3 regions of the Pseudoalteromonas sp. KAN5 genome follow, and region 1 is predicted to be linked to each of the others. Evidence: predicted binding sites of a transcription regulator. Region 1 holds the regulator's gene; each other region holds the start of a gene.
What was found. Region 1 encodes FliA, which starts transcription of late flagellar genes. Its sites were predicted from a motif close to CTAAAGNTNNNNNNNNNNNNGCCGATA; they were not measured.

Region 1 (6,888 bases):
TCAAATGCAAATGGGTCGTCATCATCTAAAATCGCGTCAGCATCAACTTGTGGAGCTGGAGTACTGTCAATTGGTGATGCACTACTGATTTCATCTGCACTCGGAGGCAGACCAAGTTTGTGTAAAACGGCAAGTAATTCAGGATCTGCAGGCTCAGGCTTTTCTCTACTTTGAATAGTCGCAAACATTTCGTTAATTGTATCGAGTGCTTGTAGGATCACATCCATTAGCTCAGAATTAACTTTACGCACACCTTGGCGTAATAAATCAAATACGTTTTCAGCGCCATGACAAGCATCAACTAGCTCGGTCATACTTAAAAAACCAGCACCGCCTTTTACCGTATGAAAGCCACGGAAAATTGCATTGAGTAATTCGGTATCATCTGGGTTATTTTCAAGCTCCACCAGCTGTTCTGACAAAAGCTCAAGAATTTCTCCAGCCTCAACTAGAAAATCCTGTAAAATATCTTCATCGACTTCAAAGCTCATGCCGTTATCTCCTCTTAGAAGCCCAAACTTGATAATAAATCATCTACATCATCTTGCCCTGAGACAACATCATCACGAGATTCTTTATCAATAATTGGCCCTTCTGGGCCTGCAATTTTATTTTCAGCAGGCATTTTTTCAATGGCTGGTGCTACTATTTTTGTTTCTCGATCGTCTTGGCTACCAAATGCCGTTAACAAATGGATCAAGCTGTCTTCTACTTCTCTAACTAATTCGATCACTCGGCGGATCACTTGGCCAGTCAAATCTTGGAAGTCTTGCGCCATTAACACATTGGTCATTAGCCCTTGCAGTTCATCCGTTTTAGTTTGTGAGTTATTCATAAACTTATCTAAACTATGACAGAGAGTTTTAAACTCACCCAACTCAATTTCACGACTCATGAGGCGATCCCATGTTGGTTTGATGTGTGAAATCTCATCAGCGAGTTGTTGAGCAATAGGTAAACTTGCTTCTACCGCGTCCATGGTTTTATTAGCAGCGTTCTCTGTCATTTCCATAACATAGTTAAGGCGCTGCTTTGCATCAGGAATTGCTTCGGTAGTCAAATCAGCTAAACGTGTGTCGAGTTCAAAATTTTTCAACGCGTCATGCAGCTGACGTGTCAACTTACCTACTTCGGCGAATAATTCTGATTGCTCTTTTGACGCAGCATCAATAATTAATTGATCAGCTTTATCTTGTTCACCATTTTCAAGGTAAACTACAAGCTGACGGGCTTGCTCTAAACTGATCTGAGGCGCAGCTGGTGCTGACATAAGCCTCTCCTATTTATTTAACCTAAACGCTCAAACACTTTTTCCAATTTGGTCTTAAGTGTCGCAGCTGTAAATGGCTTAACGATATAACCGTTAACACCAGCCTGAGCAGCAGCAACAATTTGTTCTTTTTTAGCTTCTGCTGTGACCATCAAAACTGGAATATGTTTTAGGCTGTCATCAGCTCTAATGGCACGCAACAAGTCAATCCCTTGCATACCCGGCATATTCCAGTCTGTTACTACAAAATCAAATTCTTGATTTTGTAGCATTGGCAATGCTGTTGAGCCATCATCAGCTTCTTGTACATTTGTAAAACCTAAATCTCTTAACAGATTTTTGATAATACGTCTCATCGTCGAAAAATCATCAACAACAAGAATTTTCATGTTTTTATCCAAAACATCCTCCGGTGAGGTCTGAACCTATATTTACTTACTACTAATTTATCCAGTCATTGATTTTTGCTTTTAGCTTAATCATCGCCTGACCATGTATCTGACTCACACGCGATTCGCTTACATCGAGTATATGTCCAATCTCTTTTAAATTCATTTCATCGTTATAGTACAGCGATAATACTAGCCCATCTCGTTCAGGTAAGGATTGTATAGCTGCTAACAATGATTTATTAAAGCGTTCATTTTTAACATTATTAAAGGGCTTGTCTAGCGCTAAATCATGTCCTACTGGGGTAATAACATCTTCGTCAACCCCTAAATCTTCTATTCCTAGTACTTTGCTGGAGTTCACATCACTAAGAATATGATGGTACTCATCGAGTGTAATATCAAGTTTTTCAGCAACTTCAATATCTTTAGGCTCGCGATTAAGTTCACTTTCAAGTTCACTAATTGCCTCAGCTACTCTACGACTATTACGATGTACAGAACGAGGTGCCCAATCACCACGGCGCATTTCATCAAGCATTGCGCCACGAATACGAATACCTGCAAAGGTTTCAAAACTTGCACCTTTGCTTGCATCAAAATTTTTCGACGCTTCAATCAGCCCTATCATTCCCGATTGAATCAAATCATCGAGCTGCACACTCGCAGGTAAACGAGCGATTAAATGACACGCCACTTTTTTGACAAGTGAGGCATGTCGTTCAACAATCACATTTAGATTTTGTGTAGATTGATATCCCATCGCTTTATTCACCGATGCTGTCATAGTTAGCCGTTTACTAGTTTTTCTATGAAAAATTCTAAATGGCCAGAAGGTTGATTAGGTATAGGCCATTTAACTGCTTTTGTCGCTAATGTTTTAAATGCTATTGCTGCAGGGGAGTTAGGGAATAAGTCAACAATCACTTTTTGCCGACGTGTTGATTTACGCATATTCTCATCGTAAGGGACAGTGGCAACCAACTCCATCGATACATCCAAAAAGCGGTCTGTTACTTTTGAGAGTTTTGCAAATAACTCATGGCCTTCACGCATGCTGCGAACCATATTAGCCACGATTTTAAATTTATAAACACCATGCTCACGGCTTAATACCTTGATTAAGGCATAAGCATCGGTAATAGAAGTTGGTTCATCGCATACGACGACCATGACATCTTGGGCTGCGCGAGAAAAGCTTAACACCATGTCAGAAATACCAGCAGCAGTATCAACAATCAATATATCAAATTCGGTATTTAATTCGCTAAATGCGCGGATCAGACCAGCATGCTCAGAAGGTGAAAGTTCGACCATGCTTTGCGAACCAGACGTTGCTGGCACTATTTTTATTCCAGCAGGACCTTCCACCAAAATTTCGTCGAGTTCACATTCGCCTGATAATACATGAGAAAGGTTACGTTCTACTCGCAGTCCGAGCATTACATCGCAATTCGCCAAACCTAAATCGGCATCCAGTACTAATACTCGGTTTCCGAGTTGACCTAAGGCAATCGCAGTGTTTAGTGAGACGTTCGTTTTACCAACCCCACCTTTACCACCTGTGACAGCGATAACTTTAACGCCCTTATTATTGTTTTGACTCATTTTACGCAGGCCACTTGCTTGATCTAATACTGTGTTAATCATACATCCCTACTGTGCTTGACGCTACTGCTTGACGTCGTGAATGTTGCGCTTTTGTTCTTTTTAAATACAATTGTTCAGCTTTTTTTACTAATTTCTCTGCATTAGCGACCCGAATGTCTTCAGGCACACGCTGACCATTAGTAAGATACCCTATTGGGAGGCGATTTTGAATCGCTATACTAATAATCTCGCCTAAACTTAACGATTCGTCTAATTTAGTGAAAATACAGCCACTTAATTGTACTTTTTTAAAGTGCCTTACGGTTTCTTGCAATACATTAATTTGAGCTGTAGCACTGAGTACTAGATAGTTACGAATATCAACTCGTTGATTACGCATTAGCGTGTTCAATTGTTCGGTTAAACGTAAATCACGTTGACTCATGCCAGCGGTATCTATTAATACTAGACGCTTATTGCGTAAATGGTATAAAACTTCAGCTAATTCATTGGCATCTTTAACTTGTTTTACACCACAGCCAATAATACGGCCATAAGTAGCTAATTGCTCATAGGCACCAATGCGGTAAGTATCGGTGGTGATAAGTGCGACTTTATCAGCCCCATACTTTTGTGCCCCCAGAGCGGCAAGTTTAGCAACTGTGGTTGTTTTACCCACTCCCGTTGGGCCAACAAGTGCAAAAACGCCGCCTTGGCGTAGAATCTCGTTATTAGTGGTATGCATTTGGTTTTCAACCATTTGCAACAATGCTTGCCATGCTTGTTGACGCGATACATCATCAGGAATAAAGCACGCCATTTGTTCAGCCACTTCGCTATCAATCCCCATGCCAACTAAACGGTCAATCATACATGCACGCGTTGGATCGCGACGTGCTAAGTCTTGTTGCATTAAACCTGAAACTTGATACTCAAGTAATTGACGCATTGCAGCCATTTCATCACGCATCGCGCTGATTTCATCGGTTTTGGCTGCGTTTTTGCTTGGTATTGGGGCATCCAAATCATCAAAGCCACTTTCAAGTTCATCATCAAACCCTAAGCTATGTGCTTGGGTCTCTGGACGAGCTACACTCTGACGACGAGCAAAATCATTATGTGTTGGTTGCTCATGACGAGTTTGCTGTGCTTGTTGCTGTGGCTGATATTGGGTTGCGGTGTCAATTCCTGACTGACTAAACATTGAGGCAAGCTCAGGTGAGCGCGGACGAGGTGATTGGCGCTCTAATAATGCTTGTAAGCTATCTGCTACTGCAGCTTGCGGCTCCGGCTGGGTGCGTTGCGGCGCAGGTTTAACAAAGTGAGTATTTGTTTGTGCTGTTGTTGCCTGTGGCTGTGCCGGCGCTTTAGGGGCCGCTTTTTCATAATCAACGGCGGCAACAATTTCTACCCCATTGGCTAATTTTTTATTTGACATGATGACCGCATCAACACCGAGTTCATCTTTCACTTCTTTTAGTGCGGTACGCATATCTTTAGCAAAAAAACGTTTTATTTTCATGGTTCAACCCCTTTAAAATCCGATTATTGGCCTACTGAGCTGACAATCTTGATCTGTCTTTCATCTGGTACCTCTTGGTAAGACATCACCCGTAATCCTGGAATGGTGTACTTAACAAAACGAGATAACACAGTGCGTAACATTCCTGACGTTAGCAATATCGAAGGTTCACCGGCCATTTCTTGGTTTTGATGCGCTTCATTTAAAGATTGTTGAAGTCGCTCTGCAAGTCCTGGTTCTATTCCGGCCCCTTCGTCGCCTGCATTTTGCAGTGACTGATGCAACATCTGTTCCAACTCAGGCGCCAAGGTTATGACAGGGATTTCTGATGACATACCAACCGCGTCTTGAACTATCAGTCTGCGCAGTGAAATACGCACTGCTGCCGTTAGTACATCTGGGTCTTGACTACGTGGGCCATACTCAACGAGGGTTTGCACAATTGAGCGCATGTCACGAATAGCAACGCCTTCATTCAAGAGGTTTTGCAATACTTTTACAATAACCGTCAGTGGTAAAGTATCTGGCACTAGCCCTTCAACTAAACGTGGATGACTCTTGGCAAGCATATCAAGGAGGTTTTGCACTTCTTCATGGCCCAGTAACAATGCCGCACTATTGGTTAATAACTGGCTAATATGGGTTGCAACGACCGTTGCAGAATCAACTACGGTATACCCTAGCGATTGCGCTTCATCTTTTTGATCGGGCTTGATCCACACTGCATCTAAACCAAAGGCAGGATCTTTTGTTTCAATCCCTTTGATGGGGCCAAACACTTGTCCTGGGTTTATCGCCAGCTCATCACCATGTTTGAGCTCACCTTCACCAGTAGATACCCCCATCATAGTGATTCTGTATGCATTCGGGTCAAGCTCTAGATTATCGCGAATATGAACAGGGGGTACTAAAAACCCCAACTCTTGAGATAGTTTTTTTCGTACCCCTTTTATCCGGTTAAGTAACTCACCACCTTGTGATTGATCAACCAAAGGAATTAAACGATAGCCAACTTCAAGACCTATAACATCAACTTGCTGCACATCATCCCAGCCTAGCTCTTTTTGCTCTTGTTTATTTGCAACACCGGTGCCTGTAGCGCCTCCATTTGCAGCTTCAGCTTCTTTTGCGGCCGCTTCTTTTAGTTTGCTTTGCTGCGCGTAATAGGCAAGATAACCCAGTAGTGCACCCAAGCTTAAAAATGCAAAGTGGGGCATCCCTGGCACTAACCCCATCACAATTAAGATACCTGAAGCGATAAATAATGATTTTTCGTTACCAAGTTGCTTCTTGAATTGGTCGCCCATATTGAGCGATTCATTTTGACGAGTAACAACAATCGCTGTACCAATTGATAGAAGTAATGAAGGAAGTTGAGCCACTAGGCCATCACCAATAGTCAGTAAGGTATAAACTTCCATTGCCCGACTAAAACTTAAATCGTGTTGGATCATACCAACAAATAAACCACCGACGATATTGATAACCAAAATCACAATACCGGCAATCGCATCGCCTTTTACAAATTTACTGGCACCATCCATTGAACCATAAAAGTCGGCTTCGCGGGTTACTTCTTCACGGCGATCTCTCGCTTGCTCGGCACTGATAAAGCCCGCATTTAAGTCGGCGTCTATAGCCATTTGTTTACCTGGCATTGCATCTAAGGTAAAGCGCGCGGATACTTCCGAGATACGCCCAGCACCTTTGGTAATTACCACAAAGTTGATGATGATCAAGATTAAGAATACTACGAGGCCAACCGCATAGTTACCACCGATCACAACCGAGCCAAATGCTTCGATAACTTTACCAGCAGCGTCCCCGCCATTATGCCCTTCCAACAATACCACTCGGGTACTGGCAACGTTAAGTGCTAAACGCATAATGGTCGCAATCAATAGTACGGCTGGGAACATACCAAACTCGACGGGTTTCATGGTGTAGACAGTAACCAGTAAAACCACCAGTGCTAAAGCTATATTAAACGAAAAAAGAATGTCGAGTAAAAATGGCGGGAGTGGTAATATCACCATTCCCAGCGCTGCAAGCACTAATAAAGGCGTACCAACACCTTTCAAATACTCTTTTTTATCTTTATTAAGTTGTTGTAATAC
Region 2 (6,888 bases), 120 kb from region 1:
AGCAGAGTGAACAGACTCTTTAATAGTTAGTGTTAGTTCAAGATCTTTCTTTTTAGCTTCTAGCCAAAAGGTGGAAATAATACTATCAAGAACGGGCTGAAGATTAAAATGTACTGGTTCTATGGTCAGCTTACCTTTTTCTAGTTTCGCCGAGTCCAGTATTTCGTTTAATAGGCGCAGCAGCGAACGAGCGGCATTGTTGACGGTGATCAAATGCTTTTGTTGCTCTTGATCAAGCGGTGTATCCATTAATAAGTCACTAAAACCAATAATAGAGTTCATTGGAGTACGAATTTCGTGGCTCATATTTGCCATAAATGATTGCTTCGCTTGCGCTGCCTCTTCAGCCGCTAATTTGGCTAGTTTTAGCTTATCTTCGTATTCACGACGTTCACTAATATCAACAATAACGCCGTCAATCCAAACCGCTTCACCTTGATTGTTAAACTCAAAGCTGCCTTTTTCAAGCACCCAAATAAGTTTGCCATTACGGTGGCGCAGTCGATATTCAATTGAGTATTGTGATTTATCTGCAACGGCTTGGGCGATTGCTTCATTGATACGATCGGTGTCGTCTTTGAAAATTAAATCACCAAATTCTATATGCTTATTAATAAACTCTGAAGGTACGTAGCCTGTTACTTCATTAATGCTAGGGCTGATAAAAATCATACTCCAGTTTTTATTTAACTCGCAGCGAAATACCACACCTGGCATATTGTCCATCAGCGAACGGTATTGTTGTTCTTTTTCGATGAGATTTTTTTGTAGTTTTCGCTGCTCGGTTAAATCGGTAATAAAGCCAACAAATATTGAGTCCTGACCAGGTTGGGTTGCTTCGCCAATTCCTAAACGAATAGGGAATAAATGGCCATCTTTGTGTTTTGCAAGTACATCTCGATTGATGCCAATGACTTTTCCTAAATCGATGTGACCCGCCTTTGAAAGGTACTCATCATGATGGACGGCAATGTCATCTGCCATCAGCATTTTTACATTTTTGCCTTGTACGTCAGATTGGCGCCAGCCAAAAATATTTTGCGCTGCGTTATTAAAGCTTAAAATGTGACCGCGATGATCAATGGTTACAATGCCATCTATGGCGGTCGATAAAATCGCTTCTAAGCGAGATTCGTTGCCCGTTTTTTCTTCAAGTAACATGCGGTAGCGCACCATGCCATTAATAATCGCAACAACCGCAGTTAAAATAATGGTTGCAAATACCACACTAATGGCAACAAAAGTAAGCTGTGAGCTATCACTACCATCACCAATTAATGGCGAAGTTGCGACAAATCGCGTAGCGGCCATCCCCATGTAATGCATGCCTGCAACTGCAAAACCTAAAATGGTGGCACTGAGCAATCGTGTTTGCGCAGCAGTAAAAGATGGAAAGTACTTACTGATATTAAAACGCGAATATAAAGAAATGAATGCCAGTACTACAGCGACTATGATTGATAGCCCAAATGTCAGTGGGTCGTAGCGTAACAAAGGACTTAATTGCATGGCAGCCATACCGCTGTAATGCATAGTGCCGATGCCAGCGCCAAGTAGGATAGATGGTATTATTAAACTAGCAATTGTATTGTTGCTTTTAACAAGTAATGATCCAGCTGCTAAGCAAGCGAAAAATGCAGGAATGAATGAGAATAAAGTGAGTATTGGATCATAACTAATATTTGTACAGAGTGAGAATGCGAGCATGCCAATAAAGTGCATACTCCAAATACCGCCAGCTAACACTAAGGAAGCTGTGGAGTTGGCCAATCTTTGATAACTTTTAAAGCGTGTTTCTTTAGCGAGATCAATTAGGTAAGCTGCAAAAAATGCTGCAAAAATAGCAGTTAAAACAGACAGTGTTACTAGGAACGGGTCATATACACCATTGATAATAAGGCTAGGATCTTGATCTGTAATAAAAAAAGCTGAAAGCATAACGGCTCAATTTAGTTTATTTCAGCGCTTAACGCTATCTGAAATTTATGTTGATAAAAGTTTAAATGCATGTGAGTTGCTTAGTTGTTATTTACATTTTCAACTATAAAATTTAACAAAATTAAAATCTTTGTAAAATCAAGTTACTAAGTTTTATTGGGCATAATGATAGCACTATTTATAACCAATTTTATAGCGACTATTTATCACTAACTAGTGATTTTTTTGTTTGTAAAATAGTCACCAGTTAACGTGTCATCCGTTTCACAAATACCACAACGAACAGCGCCAATGAAAAACTACCACAAAATGCTTCTATTGCGGCAATTAAGCGCGAAAAACCGACAGGTGTTATATCGCCATAGCCTAAAGTTGTAAATGTAACCACGCTAAAATAAACGCTATTTAACAGCGCTGATAAATTATCGCCCAATGATGCCCCAGTATTTAGCTGCATTAATCCTCTGGCATCCATCACGCCAAAGATAAAATAACACAGGGCACAGCAGATGATTAGTGACAAACTAAAGCGGATCACGTTTTCGGGCTTTTCGCCGTAGCCGCATAACATATCAATAAAGCTTGATGCCAACCGTTTTTTTGAGCCTTTAGGGTATTGCGCATGCCGCATCCTTAGCTCTTTATAAGTGAAATTGCCAGCCAATTCAAATAACCCTTGCTGCTCAGATGCTTTTCGTAAATTACGAAATATCTCTTCAGATTGTTCAAATAGGTCAAGTGCTGCAGTACGGTCGGCATCTTTTAACGCGGCTTTGGCTTGTTTTTCTTGTAATAATTCAGTGCCTAAATCTATGTTATCTATACGAGTGTTGTTGAGCTTTATACCCAACAGGTTAGTGTCTTGTAAATTACAATAATGTAGGCTGGCATCATGTAAAGTGGCTTTCATGAGCGAGCTGTGAGCTATTTTATTATTAAATAGGTGAGCGTGTGTTAACGTTGCGCGATAAAAATTGCTGTAGGATAAATCAAAGCCATCTTCATCATCCTGCTTTATTAAGCTAAGTCCGGTTAGGTTGGCGCGTTGTAATTGTAACCCTTGTAATAATCCTCCTTTTTTGCATAGCGTTCTAATTTCTGGGTGAGATCTAAACCTGACTTATCAAACTTTCCATCATGCCAAAAGCAGAAGCCTGAACCCATGTCAGTTTCTTGGCAATTATGGCCATCAGGAGAAGTATAATTACAACAAGGCTTATCTGGCATCTGTGACGTCGCTTTATTTAATTCCACTTAGTTATAGATTAGCAGTTATTTCGCGAGGTAATATAGCCACCCTGTAATTAGTTAAATGACTGTCGAACAGTTACAAGAGTCAGGTTTGTTTGAATATAAGTTAAAGCGTAGTCGTCGCCGCAAAACCGTGGCTATTAAAGTCCAGCAACAGAGTGTGACAGTGTATGCCCCTGTAGGGGTTGCTATTGAGGAGCTTGAGGGCTGGTTAGTGAGTAAAAGTGGCTGGATAAATGAGCAGCTCTATAAGCAAAGTCAGTTGCTTGATACACGCCAGTATCTTTTAAAAGATAATAGAGTTCTTGTTTTTGATCAGCCTATAACACTGGTGTATGGCACTGGAACACGTTGTGAGTGGCGCTTAGATAATAATCAGGTGCAGCCAACTTTGCAGTTAAATTTATCTCGACGTGTTAAACACCAGCACGCTATGTATCAAAGCCTGATTGAAGCTTTTTTACATGAGCAACTAGAAAGTTATATAGAAATGCGAGTACAACAGTATTGTATAAAAATGGCAGAGGCATTACCAAGCAGTATTCGTATTCATACTTATAAACGTCGTTGGGGGAGTTGTAATCGACGACGGGCGCTGACCTTTAATTTGTTACTTGCTAGTGCACCTCACACGATTATTGACTATGTGATTGTGCATGAACTTGCCCATTTAAAGTATTTAAATCATAGTGCTGCGTTTTGGCAGCGAGTAGGTGAGTTTTACCCTGAATATAAGCAAGCAACAACCTGGCTCAAAGAGCATGGTGCGGGTTTACAATGGGTGATTGAATAGCGTTAGGTTATTACAGATAAATGGAGTGATAACAAGGCATAAATTTTGACATCTAGTTGTTCTACATGAAAAATTTATAACGCAGATAGCGCTTTATTTAGCCCGCTAGAATGGTTAAATATTTAAGTCGATTGGTATAAGGATAATACTTGAGAAGAAAAGTGGTGGAGGGAGCTGGATTCGAACCAGCGAAGGCTGAGCCGTCAGATTTACAGTCTGATCCCTTTGGCCGCTCGGGAACCCCTCCACACTAATTTTGTTACATTTGACCCCACTTAACTGAGCGATAGAAAAGTGGTGGAGGGAGCTGGATTCGAACCAGCGAAGGCTGAGCCGTCAGATTTACAGTCTGATCCCTTTGGCCGCTCGGGAACCCCTCCAATGCAACGGCGCTGATAATAGCAAAGTGAGTATTTAAGTAAAGAAAAAAGCTAAAGAAATAGCAAATAATGCCGATAAATATCTATTCCCTACTTTAATCGGCTAAAGTCTATGCAAATCGATGATTTGTTAATCACAGAGAGTCAACTTAATAATCGTCTTGCCAAAAGTGTGAGTGAATCACGCCGTGGTGAGTTTGCATTATTATTGGCAATGCTCTCACATGATGCGCTCGATTTTAGTCAGTTTCATTTACCTAAGACGTCCGTTGATACTCATGCGACAACACAAAGTGAAACTCAATTACGCAAATACTTAGGGGCAGGTCCTGAGCAAGCACTGGCACCTGCGCAATTTGATATGCTAATTGGGCAACATAATGCGCAGCGATTACAGCAAGGGGGGATGGCGGATATTCGTTTACGCTCATGCCTTACACCTGAGCCATTAGTGATCCGCGATGATAAAAACCATATTCCACTGCTAGTAATTGATAACTGCGAACCCGTTGTACGCAAGCGTCATTTAAATAAAGAAAGCCAATTAGATCACCCACAAATGGATGCAGTTGCATTCTACGATAGCCTTAATAATGACGATCTCCATCAACCCTTGCACCTTGCACAGGCGTGATGTTAGGCTGATATCATTATCAGCAAGCAGATTTATTTACTTTCGGGTAAAAAAAGCATCCAAAAACTAAATGCAATTGCTATAATGACCGAAATGGCATTTCCAACTTACTTGGTGTAAATGTCATCATCATTAAATCAAGGTAATTAGGAACGTAATGAAGAAAACATTCACGCTGAATCATGAGAAAATCAAATACCCACGTATGGTAGATGCTGCAAAGCATGAAGTTAAAAAGTATTTGAAAAGAGAGCGTAACAAAACATTGCCAGTTGATGCTGATTACTGGGCATTTGATTGTAAATTTGGCAACACGGCCGAAGATGCACAAGTAGTACATGTTGCTGAAATCAGTAATTCAATTAGCGAGATTGAAAAGCAAGGCTTAGAATCTTTCTATGTTGAAATCATTGCGCGAGCTGCGCAACGTCAAGTGCAAGATTTTGATGATGAAGTTTAAAAGTAATTGATTTACTAAAGAATGGGCTGAATAGCCCATTTTTTGTGTCAAAAATAACCTAATAGGTACAGACTTTACGATCAAAATACTGCAAACTAGCCCTAAGACTGGATAAGAAAAACAATAAAAAGGATGCATATGCTTTACCCGCTACTAGTGGCTTTATATAGTTGTGGCGTACTAGTTACTACGTCATTACCGCTAAGTGCACAACACAATTGCCCCACGAGCTTGAAAGTCAACTCTGTTGTACAAAACGATTGGCATTACGCAACGGATGCCATTGGTAGCAGTGTACAAACAAAATCACAACTGATTAATGATGATCATATTTGGATCCAGTTTTCTCGTGTGCCACGGTTAAATGCTAAAAGTAATTCATGGGTTGAATTGATTTATGATTTACCAAATAAATCATTGGCAGCGGTGGCCACTATTGCACTGGAATATAAAAGCAGTACCGGCTTAGTCGTTAAATTGTCACAGCAAGATTATGGTGGGCTGGGGGATAAAAGTTATGCTCATTATCAACATAAGTTAGCGCCAGCTGATAATTGGACAACGCGGTGTTTTACATTAGATGATTTTTCGCGTCCTAGTTGGACACCTGTTGAATCAATTGATGTAGGTATGATACTGGAACATATCAATGCAATTTATTTAGTGCCGGATCTAACCGATGAGCACGGCGGCACAGCTACGATAAGTGTAAAATCCCTAACCTTGCTCCCTTAGTTTTTTGCAAGCTAAATTTATTGCACCGCACTATGCACGCACGTGGTGCAAAATAGTTTGTTATTATTTATAAAATAACATAGTGCATTGATTTTTATGTTTTTTTAAAGTTGGTTCTGTAATTGCTTTGGATCCTAATAATGTAGTTAGGAGCTCCAATTATGGCCAGAATGAGTTACATCAGTAGTGTTGAGCGTTATCAAGAGTATCAACCTGTTATTCATGAATTACTCGATTCAATTTTAGCAAGCCTTGCCGATGGCGTTAAAAAGCAACAAGATAACCGTCATTTAGTGGCTCAATATCCATTTTTGGAATTGCAGTATTGTTTAGATAAAAACGGGGTGCAGTTGGGCAACAATGTTTGTTTTAAACGCCAGTATATGAAAACCTTAAACAATCGTGGTGACGCACAAGATTTAAGTGAACGCCCTTATTTTCAAGATATTCAACAGCAATCACAAACTCGTTTTACTGCGCCCTATATCTCGATAGCGACAAATCACTTATGTATATCAGCAGTTAAAGCGCTTGATCACCCTCATGGCGAGCAAGCGTATTTAGTTATTGATGTATGCTTAACTCAATTAATTGAGTTTATTATGGGGGATCGTACTCGCGCAAATATGACGCCATTTTTTAAAGCTGGCTATGGCATTATTGTTAGCTGCTTATTTTGTTTAGTATTATTTTTACT
Region 3 (6,888 bases), 1.0 Mb from region 1:
CAGTCAGCGTAACTAGCTCCACCGGTTGCTTATCGATATAAATAGAAGCCGTTGCGTAAAAATGCAGCGGCTTTTTTTTATCTACCGCTACTTCAGGCCTTTTTTCAGTTGCTAATAAAGTTACAACTCTCTTTGCAATTGCAGCCCCTGAATCAAGTAGCTTAACAGCTCCCGCAAAATAGTCATTAATGCCATGAGTTAGGAGCGGGAAATGTGTACATCCTAAAACTATGACATCCACACTATGATCAATTGCTAACCTATCTAGTTCGGCGGTTAGTTTATTCTGGTCTAGTTGCTTATTTAAGTAAGCCTGCTCTGCAATATTAACCAACTCTACACTTGCGTATAAATGAACAGTTACATCCTGTGCATACTCTTGTATTAATTGCTGCGTATAAGCACTTTGTACTGTTGCAGGTGTTGCTAATAATGCAATATGCTTTGATTGAGTTATAAGTGTGGCGGGCTTTATTGCAGGAACAACACCTACAATAGGGATACTCGCTAGTTTCCTAACGGCTGACAGTGCGGCTGTTGAAGCGGTGTTGCAGGCGATAACTAAGATATCAACGGTTAATTGATTAACCGTTATGTAATCGAGCAAAGCGCTTAAGCGATTAATGATAGTTTGCTGGCTCTGTTTGCCATAAGGTAAATAAGCATTATCCATAAAATAACTAAATTGCGCTTCAGGGAGCGCACATCGAATATGTTCAAGTACTGTAGTGCCACCAAGGCCAGAGTCAAAAACCAAAATATGTGCAGACAAACTACTCGCCTCGTATTTACTTTAAGCGAAGCAGTTTGCCATGCAGTTAAGCAGAAATAAAGCTTACGCTTCGCTGTCTGTCGCGGCTGAACGTAGCTTATTCATTTGCTCAAACATTGATTTAGTATATTCAACCAATTTGCCAACTTCTTCTTTATCTTGGTTCAACCATTGTAAGATACCCGCAAGCTCATTTTGTAAACCTAAATCACCTGCCTTATTGAAGGCTTCTTTTAAATCATCATTAAATGGGGCTATTTTTTCAGCAACTTTTTTCTCTGGGGCAGGTTTATTTTCTTCATAGCCTTTTATTGCAGCGAAGGTTTTGGTCTGCCTTAAATCCATTGAAAACGCCACCAGCTGTTCATTACCAAGGCTTAGCTCTTGTGCTTGTGCAAACGCCTGCTCTAAATCGCCACCAAAAAAGGTTTGGCTCACATTTTGAAGATCCTCCATTAAGGCATTTATTGCCTCTTGCTCGTCTTCATTTAAATCACCATTGACCGACATACTAAAGGACAGTTCACGTGATTGTGATGATTCACTAGCATAACCTTCGTTTTGACCATTACGTTGATAACTACTTGCTGATTGTTGTTTAAAGGCATCAGCAAAGCTAATCGTCACTTCATCACCCTCTGCAGTGGTAAAATTATATTCTGCATTGTTACTTAAACTTAAGTATTGTGCTTGGCTGACACTGACAGATTCTGGTTTTGGATTAAATAGACTCTCTTCAAACTCATCAAGGCCGCTAAAAATCCCAGCTTTTGATTTTTCAATGCCCTCTTCTATTTCATCATTTAAAACTCCTGTGCCTTTTAACTCTTCATACGCATCATCAATGCCTATTTGCACACCTGTGCGTGCATCACTGAGCATCCCTTTGAGTTTGTCATCATCGGCACCACCGGCTTGTGCTTTTTTAACCGCACCCGTTACAAAATCCAGTACATTTTTGACAATTTCTTCAAAATCGAATAACGGTTTGTCTTTTTTCTCTTCAGCGACAGGTAAACCCAAGGCTTCAGCCATTTTATCGCCTAATACTTTTGCGGCTAACTCCCTACCACGTTGCTGGTAACTATCTTGGGGAGACTGTATTGTAGGTTGCTGTAATGCATCTTTGTTACTGTATTTATTGACATTGTTATTTGGAACAAAGCCAAAGTTACCAATTTTCATGATCCGACTCCTATAGTTGCATTCTTTAGTATCGGCCTAAAAATAAATAACTGAAGCGAAATGTACAAAAAAACAGCACCTTTCATTACGCAAAACTAGACAAATACTCCCTGCCCCCTACAATAGCGCCGATAAATAGCTTAAAGATAGAAGGTAGTGGGCATAATGGCAGTTATTAAGATCGATACATCAATATACGATGCGCAATTAAGCGAAAAAGAGCAGCGTATTATTGCGCAATTCCAACGATTTGGGGTTGAGCAATTAGAAGTATTTGGCTCAGAGCCTATTCACTACCGTCAACGCGCTGAGTTTAGAGTGTGGCATGATGGGGATGATTTATTCCATATTATGTTTGACCAAGCTACCAAAGAAAAAATTCGTGTAGATACCTTTGATCCAGCAGCACCGCTGATTGGCGAAGTTATGCAAGCGATGATCGAAAATTTAAAGGGTTGTGAGATATTACGCCGCAAATTATTTCAAATAGATTATTTATCAAGTCTCAGTGGTGAAATTCTTGTAAGCTTGCTTTACCACAAACCATTAGATGATGAATGGCTAACAGCGATTAAAGCGTTAAAAGTGGCGCTGAGTGAACGCTTTAAAATTGATTTTATTGGCCGTGCCCGCAAACAAAAAGAAGTGTTGGGTGATGACTATGTTACTGAACGTCTAACCGTTAATGGCCAAGAGCTTATTTATCAACAAGTAGAAAATAGCTTCACCCAGCCTAATGCCAAAGTAAATATTAAGATGCTAGAGTGGGCTCAGGATTTATGTAAGCCATTAAAAAATGATTTGCTTGAGCTGTATTGTGGCAATGGTAATTTTTCGATTGCATTGGCAGGCTCGTTTAATCGTGTGTTAGCTACAGAGATCTCTAAGTCATCAGTACACTCTGCTCAATACAATATTGCCAAAAACAAGGTGACTAACTTAGATATTATTCGCATGTCTAGTGAGGAGTTCACTCAAGCGATGAATGGCGAGCGCACTTTTTCACGTTTAGAGGGTATTGATTTAACAAGCTATAACTGCCAAACCATTCTAGTTGACCCGCCACGGTCTGGCATGGATACACTCACTTGTGATCTAGTCGCTAACTATGAAAGCATTATTTATATTTCATGTAACCCAGATACTCTCGAGCGAGACTTAGAGCACTTAACTCGTACTCACGAAGTTAAGCGCTTCGCAATTTTTGACCAATTCCCTTACACCCACCACATAGAATCAGGGGTGTTTTTACAACGTAAGTAACTTAACTTAGCTATTGTGCTTATTTAGCACAATAGCTGTTGTTCACCCATGACCGCTTAACTTCCTCAAACCGACTATCCTTATCAAGGATTAAACACATCAGGGGTAATTGCTGAGACTGTTTTGCAATTTTTAATATCTCTACAAATTTATAACCATGGTGTAGTGCTAGAAGCAAATGTTTAAAAAAATAAACTTTATATTGTGGTTGTAAATTTGACCAGTGCTGAAGCATAATTTCTACCACTGTTTTGTGTACATCAAAGTCATAGGGGCCAACCTCCTCAGCACGAGAAATATAGTTAATTACTCGCTCATCAACATTTTCTAAATATGCTTGAACTCGCGCAAGTTCAATCCAACTTTTTGCCCATGCTTTCCGGTTATTAATAGAGTCGAGCAATAAATCTCTGGCTACCGACAACTCAGATTCAGGTAACCAATGCTGGCTAATGCCAAGGGTGATTATATTAGCTTTGAAATGTAAGTAATGTGGATGCGTTGGATCTTGCATAACCGCGCGGTCAATAGACGATAGCATTGCTTTATAATCACTTTCTTGAAAGGTAAGTGGATCAGATTGCCATGCTTGCAGACTATACAATGAAGAAAAATACCAGGCGTTTGATGTTGCTTTTTGCAAACTCCAATAGCCTACCGCCAGAGCCATACCCATCAAGACGAGGCACTGCAATAAATAAACAGCTCTACGCGTAATCATTATACTGATTTAAATAATGATTGTGTTAAACGCTTAGGATTGCTATAAAAAAGCTCATGGGCGTATGCTAAATCACTGAAACGACAAATGCGCTCGTGGGCTAACGTAAGCATTGGTGGCCGGCGTTTAACGCTATGCATATCAGACGCTACATAAGTAGCTAAACGGTGCGCTAAAATATATTCACTCAGCTGTTGTGCTTGCTCTCCAAAATGACCAAGAATACTACTTGCTGTAAGTTGTAGCTCACAACCTAATTTTTTTAATTGCGCTAAATATGCGACATTTTTTTGAATATCACGATTACGCTCAGGATGAGGGATTACAGGCACTATATTATGTTTCGCTAGCCAACGAATAAAGTTTTCAAAACCAACAGGCATATGCGAATGAGGTAGCTCTAACAGCACATAGTTAACACCATTTACCTGCCCTATAAATGGTAGCTTTTTTTGCTTAACGAGAGGCATCACTTCCAAGTCGAGTCTTACCTCAGCTGCAACTGCCAGCTGTATGTTTATATTCGCTTTCGCAACAATAGCGCAAAAAATATCAAACTTCTGCTTAATCAGCTCTACACTATTATCAAAACGACCAAAATGTATATGCGGCGTTGCTACCAGATGAGTAATGCCATCATCTTGTGCCAATCTTAATAATGCTAAAGATTCAGATATATCCTTAGCACCATCATCAATTTCAGGGAGAATATGACTGTGAATATCTATCATGCCACTTTTTTAGGATCCGATGCAGTGTCGTGTCCATAACCATAGTAGTCATAATAACCTTGGTAGCTACCATCATGATCTTTAGTCACATCAACTTGATTTAATACTACACCAGCAATATTGGCTTTAACTTCAAATAACCGGTCTAAGCCACCTTTGATTGCTTTGATCCGTGTACTATCTGATTTAACAACATAAACAACAGTATCTGCCAGTTGTGCAATCACTAATGGATCACTCACAGCTTGTGTCGGCGGCGTATCTATAACAATGTAATCAAACTGGTTTTTTAATGAGTTAATTAGTTTTGTAAACCGTTCTGATGCAAGTAGTTCCAGCGGGTTACTTGGCACTGGCCCACTTGGCATAATCATAAAGTTTGCTGTTTTATCCGTAAAAATACACTCATCAAGTTTTTCAGTGCCTATGATTAAGTTTGATAAACCGGGATGATAAGCAGGTATATCAAAACGTCTGCATATACTTGGCTTTCTTAAATCGGCATCGATCAATAGCACTTTACCTAACTGGCCAAGCGACATTGCAAGGTTCGCCGAGGTTGTCGTTTTACCCTCCCCCGGGACTGTCGACGTAACAGCTATAACGTGATGATTACGCTCCATTTGTGTCAAAATTAGACCGGTGCGAAATGTTCGTACTGCTTCGGCAAAGTTTTTATAACCATCCTGTAAATAAGCATGGATAGGTAAGTTTGCTTTCTTTGGTAGGCGTACTAAAGGTAATAGCCCTAACATACGGTGCATTAAACGATTTTCAATATCAGCTTTACTTTTTATCGTGTCGTTTAAAGAGTCGAAAATTAATGCCATTATTATTGCAAAACCAACGCTTGCTACAAATGTTAGTAGCACAATCACTTTTTTATTTGGTTTACTTGGGTTAATTGGTGCAAAGGCCCGATCGGTAAAGCGTGCTGCTGCCGAGCTAAAATCACTGGTGACTTCAGTTTCTTTCGAGCGAGATAAAAAACTATTAAAGATAGTTCGATTAGTATCCACCTCTCTTTTAAGCTGATTATAGTCGGTTTCTTTACGAGATATATCTTGATAACGCGCTCTAACATCCGCAACATCTTGCTCAAGTGCTTTAACGGTACGAATAGCACGATTCAGTTCCTTTTCAATCCCTGCCACCAGCCCCATTATCTGCTCATGCAAGTTTTTGGTAACCGTTGCCAACTCCGCTTTAGCTGAAATTATTTTTGGGTGCTTCGGCCCGTACACTTCCCCCAGTTCACTCACCTTACGCTGCGCAAAAACCATCTCCCGTTTTACGTCTTGAATTACACGATGTGAGGTAATTTCAGGCATACTGCCTAAACGTTCAATATTCTCTTTTCCGTATTCGGCAATCACTCGATTAATACTATTTAGATTATTTTTCTCGTTACGGGCCACTACCAATTGCTGTGAGGTTTGCTCCAACTCTTGATTGATCAAGCCAGAAACCCCTTCAATATCTATCAACTCTTGCGATTCACGATACTCTTGCAAACGCGCTTCAGATTCATCTAGCTGAATGCGTAACTCTGATAATCTGACATTTAACCAATCAGATGCTTTTTTTGTAATTCCCATTTTTGCACGCATATTACTGTCGATATACACTTCGCCTACAGTGTTTGCTACTAAGGCTGCAAGTTCAGGATCACTCGATTCAAACGTTATGTGGACAAGTTGAGTTTTTCGAATAGGATTAACGGTCAAGCGAGATTGAAAAGCCGCCACTAGCCCCAGCATTTTCTTTTGCTGCTGCACATCTGTAGCACTTGTATCAGGCTCTTTTTGAGGCAAAAATGGCAATAATTCTTTTAGATAAGTTTTAAACTCACCGCTTAGTGATGGTTTAGAAATAAAGTCGGGATGCTCCGCTAAGTTAAGTTTTTCAATAACCTCACGCGCAATGCTATTAGACTTTAGTACTTCAAATTGAGTTAGGTAATACTCTTTACGAGATGAATCTAAACCATATACTTCTTCAATGCCTATTGCTTTGGTTTGTGAAGACTCAATGAGCAGTGTTGCTGTGGCAACGTACTTTGGTGTTAAAGTCATTGCAAGCATACTGACTGCAATAGTAACAATTAAGGCAAACCCGAAAATAGGCCACTTTTTCTGCTTAATAACACGTAGATATGCCCCAAAATCAATAATATGATCTTGTGATCCCGTAGCCTCACTGCTTTTTCTCATATG

Region 2: KAN5_RS08855 (VC2046/SO_2500 family protein) is a predicted target of FliA. The motif match lies at 4,414-4,440, and genes of this name have one in related genera.
Region 3: KAN5_RS13910 (DUF5610 domain-containing protein) is a predicted target of FliA. The motif match lies at 1,987-2,013, and genes of this name have one in related genera.

What each region holds. Positions count from the first base shown of each region.
Region 1 is NZ_AP025589.1:2,095,557-2,102,444, forward strand. It holds gene KAN5_RS09440 (chemotaxis protein CheA) at 1-491, opposite strand, end outside; gene KAN5_RS09445 (protein phosphatase CheZ) at 506-1,270, opposite strand; gene cheY (chemotaxis response regulator CheY) at 1,288-1,671, opposite strand; gene KAN5_RS09455 (RNA polymerase sigma factor FliA) at 1,712-2,422, opposite strand; gene KAN5_RS09460 (MinD/ParA family protein) at 2,449-3,309, opposite strand; gene flhF (flagellar biosynthesis protein FlhF) at 3,302-4,771, opposite strand; gene flhA (flagellar biosynthesis protein FlhA) at 4,795-6,888, opposite strand, start outside.
Region 2 is NZ_AP025589.1:1,977,577-1,984,464, reverse strand. It holds gene KAN5_RS08880 (PAS domain S-box protein) at 1-1,938, opposite strand, end outside; partial or broken gene KAN5_RS08875 (ion channel) at 2,186-3,165, opposite strand; gene KAN5_RS08870 (SprT family zinc-dependent metalloprotease) at 3,251-3,982, shown strand; tRNA gene KAN5_RS08865 (tRNA-Tyr) at 4,145-4,229, opposite strand; tRNA gene KAN5_RS08860 (tRNA-Tyr) at 4,278-4,362, opposite strand; gene KAN5_RS08855 (VC2046/SO_2500 family protein) at 4,475-4,996, shown strand; gene KAN5_RS08850 (DUF6172 family protein) at 5,154-5,456, shown strand; gene KAN5_RS08845 (hypothetical protein) at 5,595-6,191, shown strand; gene KAN5_RS08840 (hypothetical protein) at 6,353-6,888, shown strand, end outside.
Region 3 is NZ_AP025589.1:3,105,740-3,112,627, forward strand. It holds gene KAN5_RS13900 (RNA-binding protein) at 1-12, shown strand, start outside; gene murI (glutamate racemase) at 1-772, opposite strand, end outside; gene KAN5_RS13910 (DUF5610 domain-containing protein) at 836-1,957, opposite strand; gene trmA (tRNA (uridine(54)-C5)-methyltransferase TrmA) at 2,123-3,220, shown strand; gene KAN5_RS13920 (VpsP family polysaccharide biosynthesis protein) at 3,240-3,941, opposite strand; gene KAN5_RS13925 (CpsB/CapC family capsule biosynthesis tyrosine phosphatase) at 3,941-4,672, opposite strand; gene KAN5_RS13930 (polysaccharide biosynthesis tyrosine autokinase) at 4,669-6,885, opposite strand.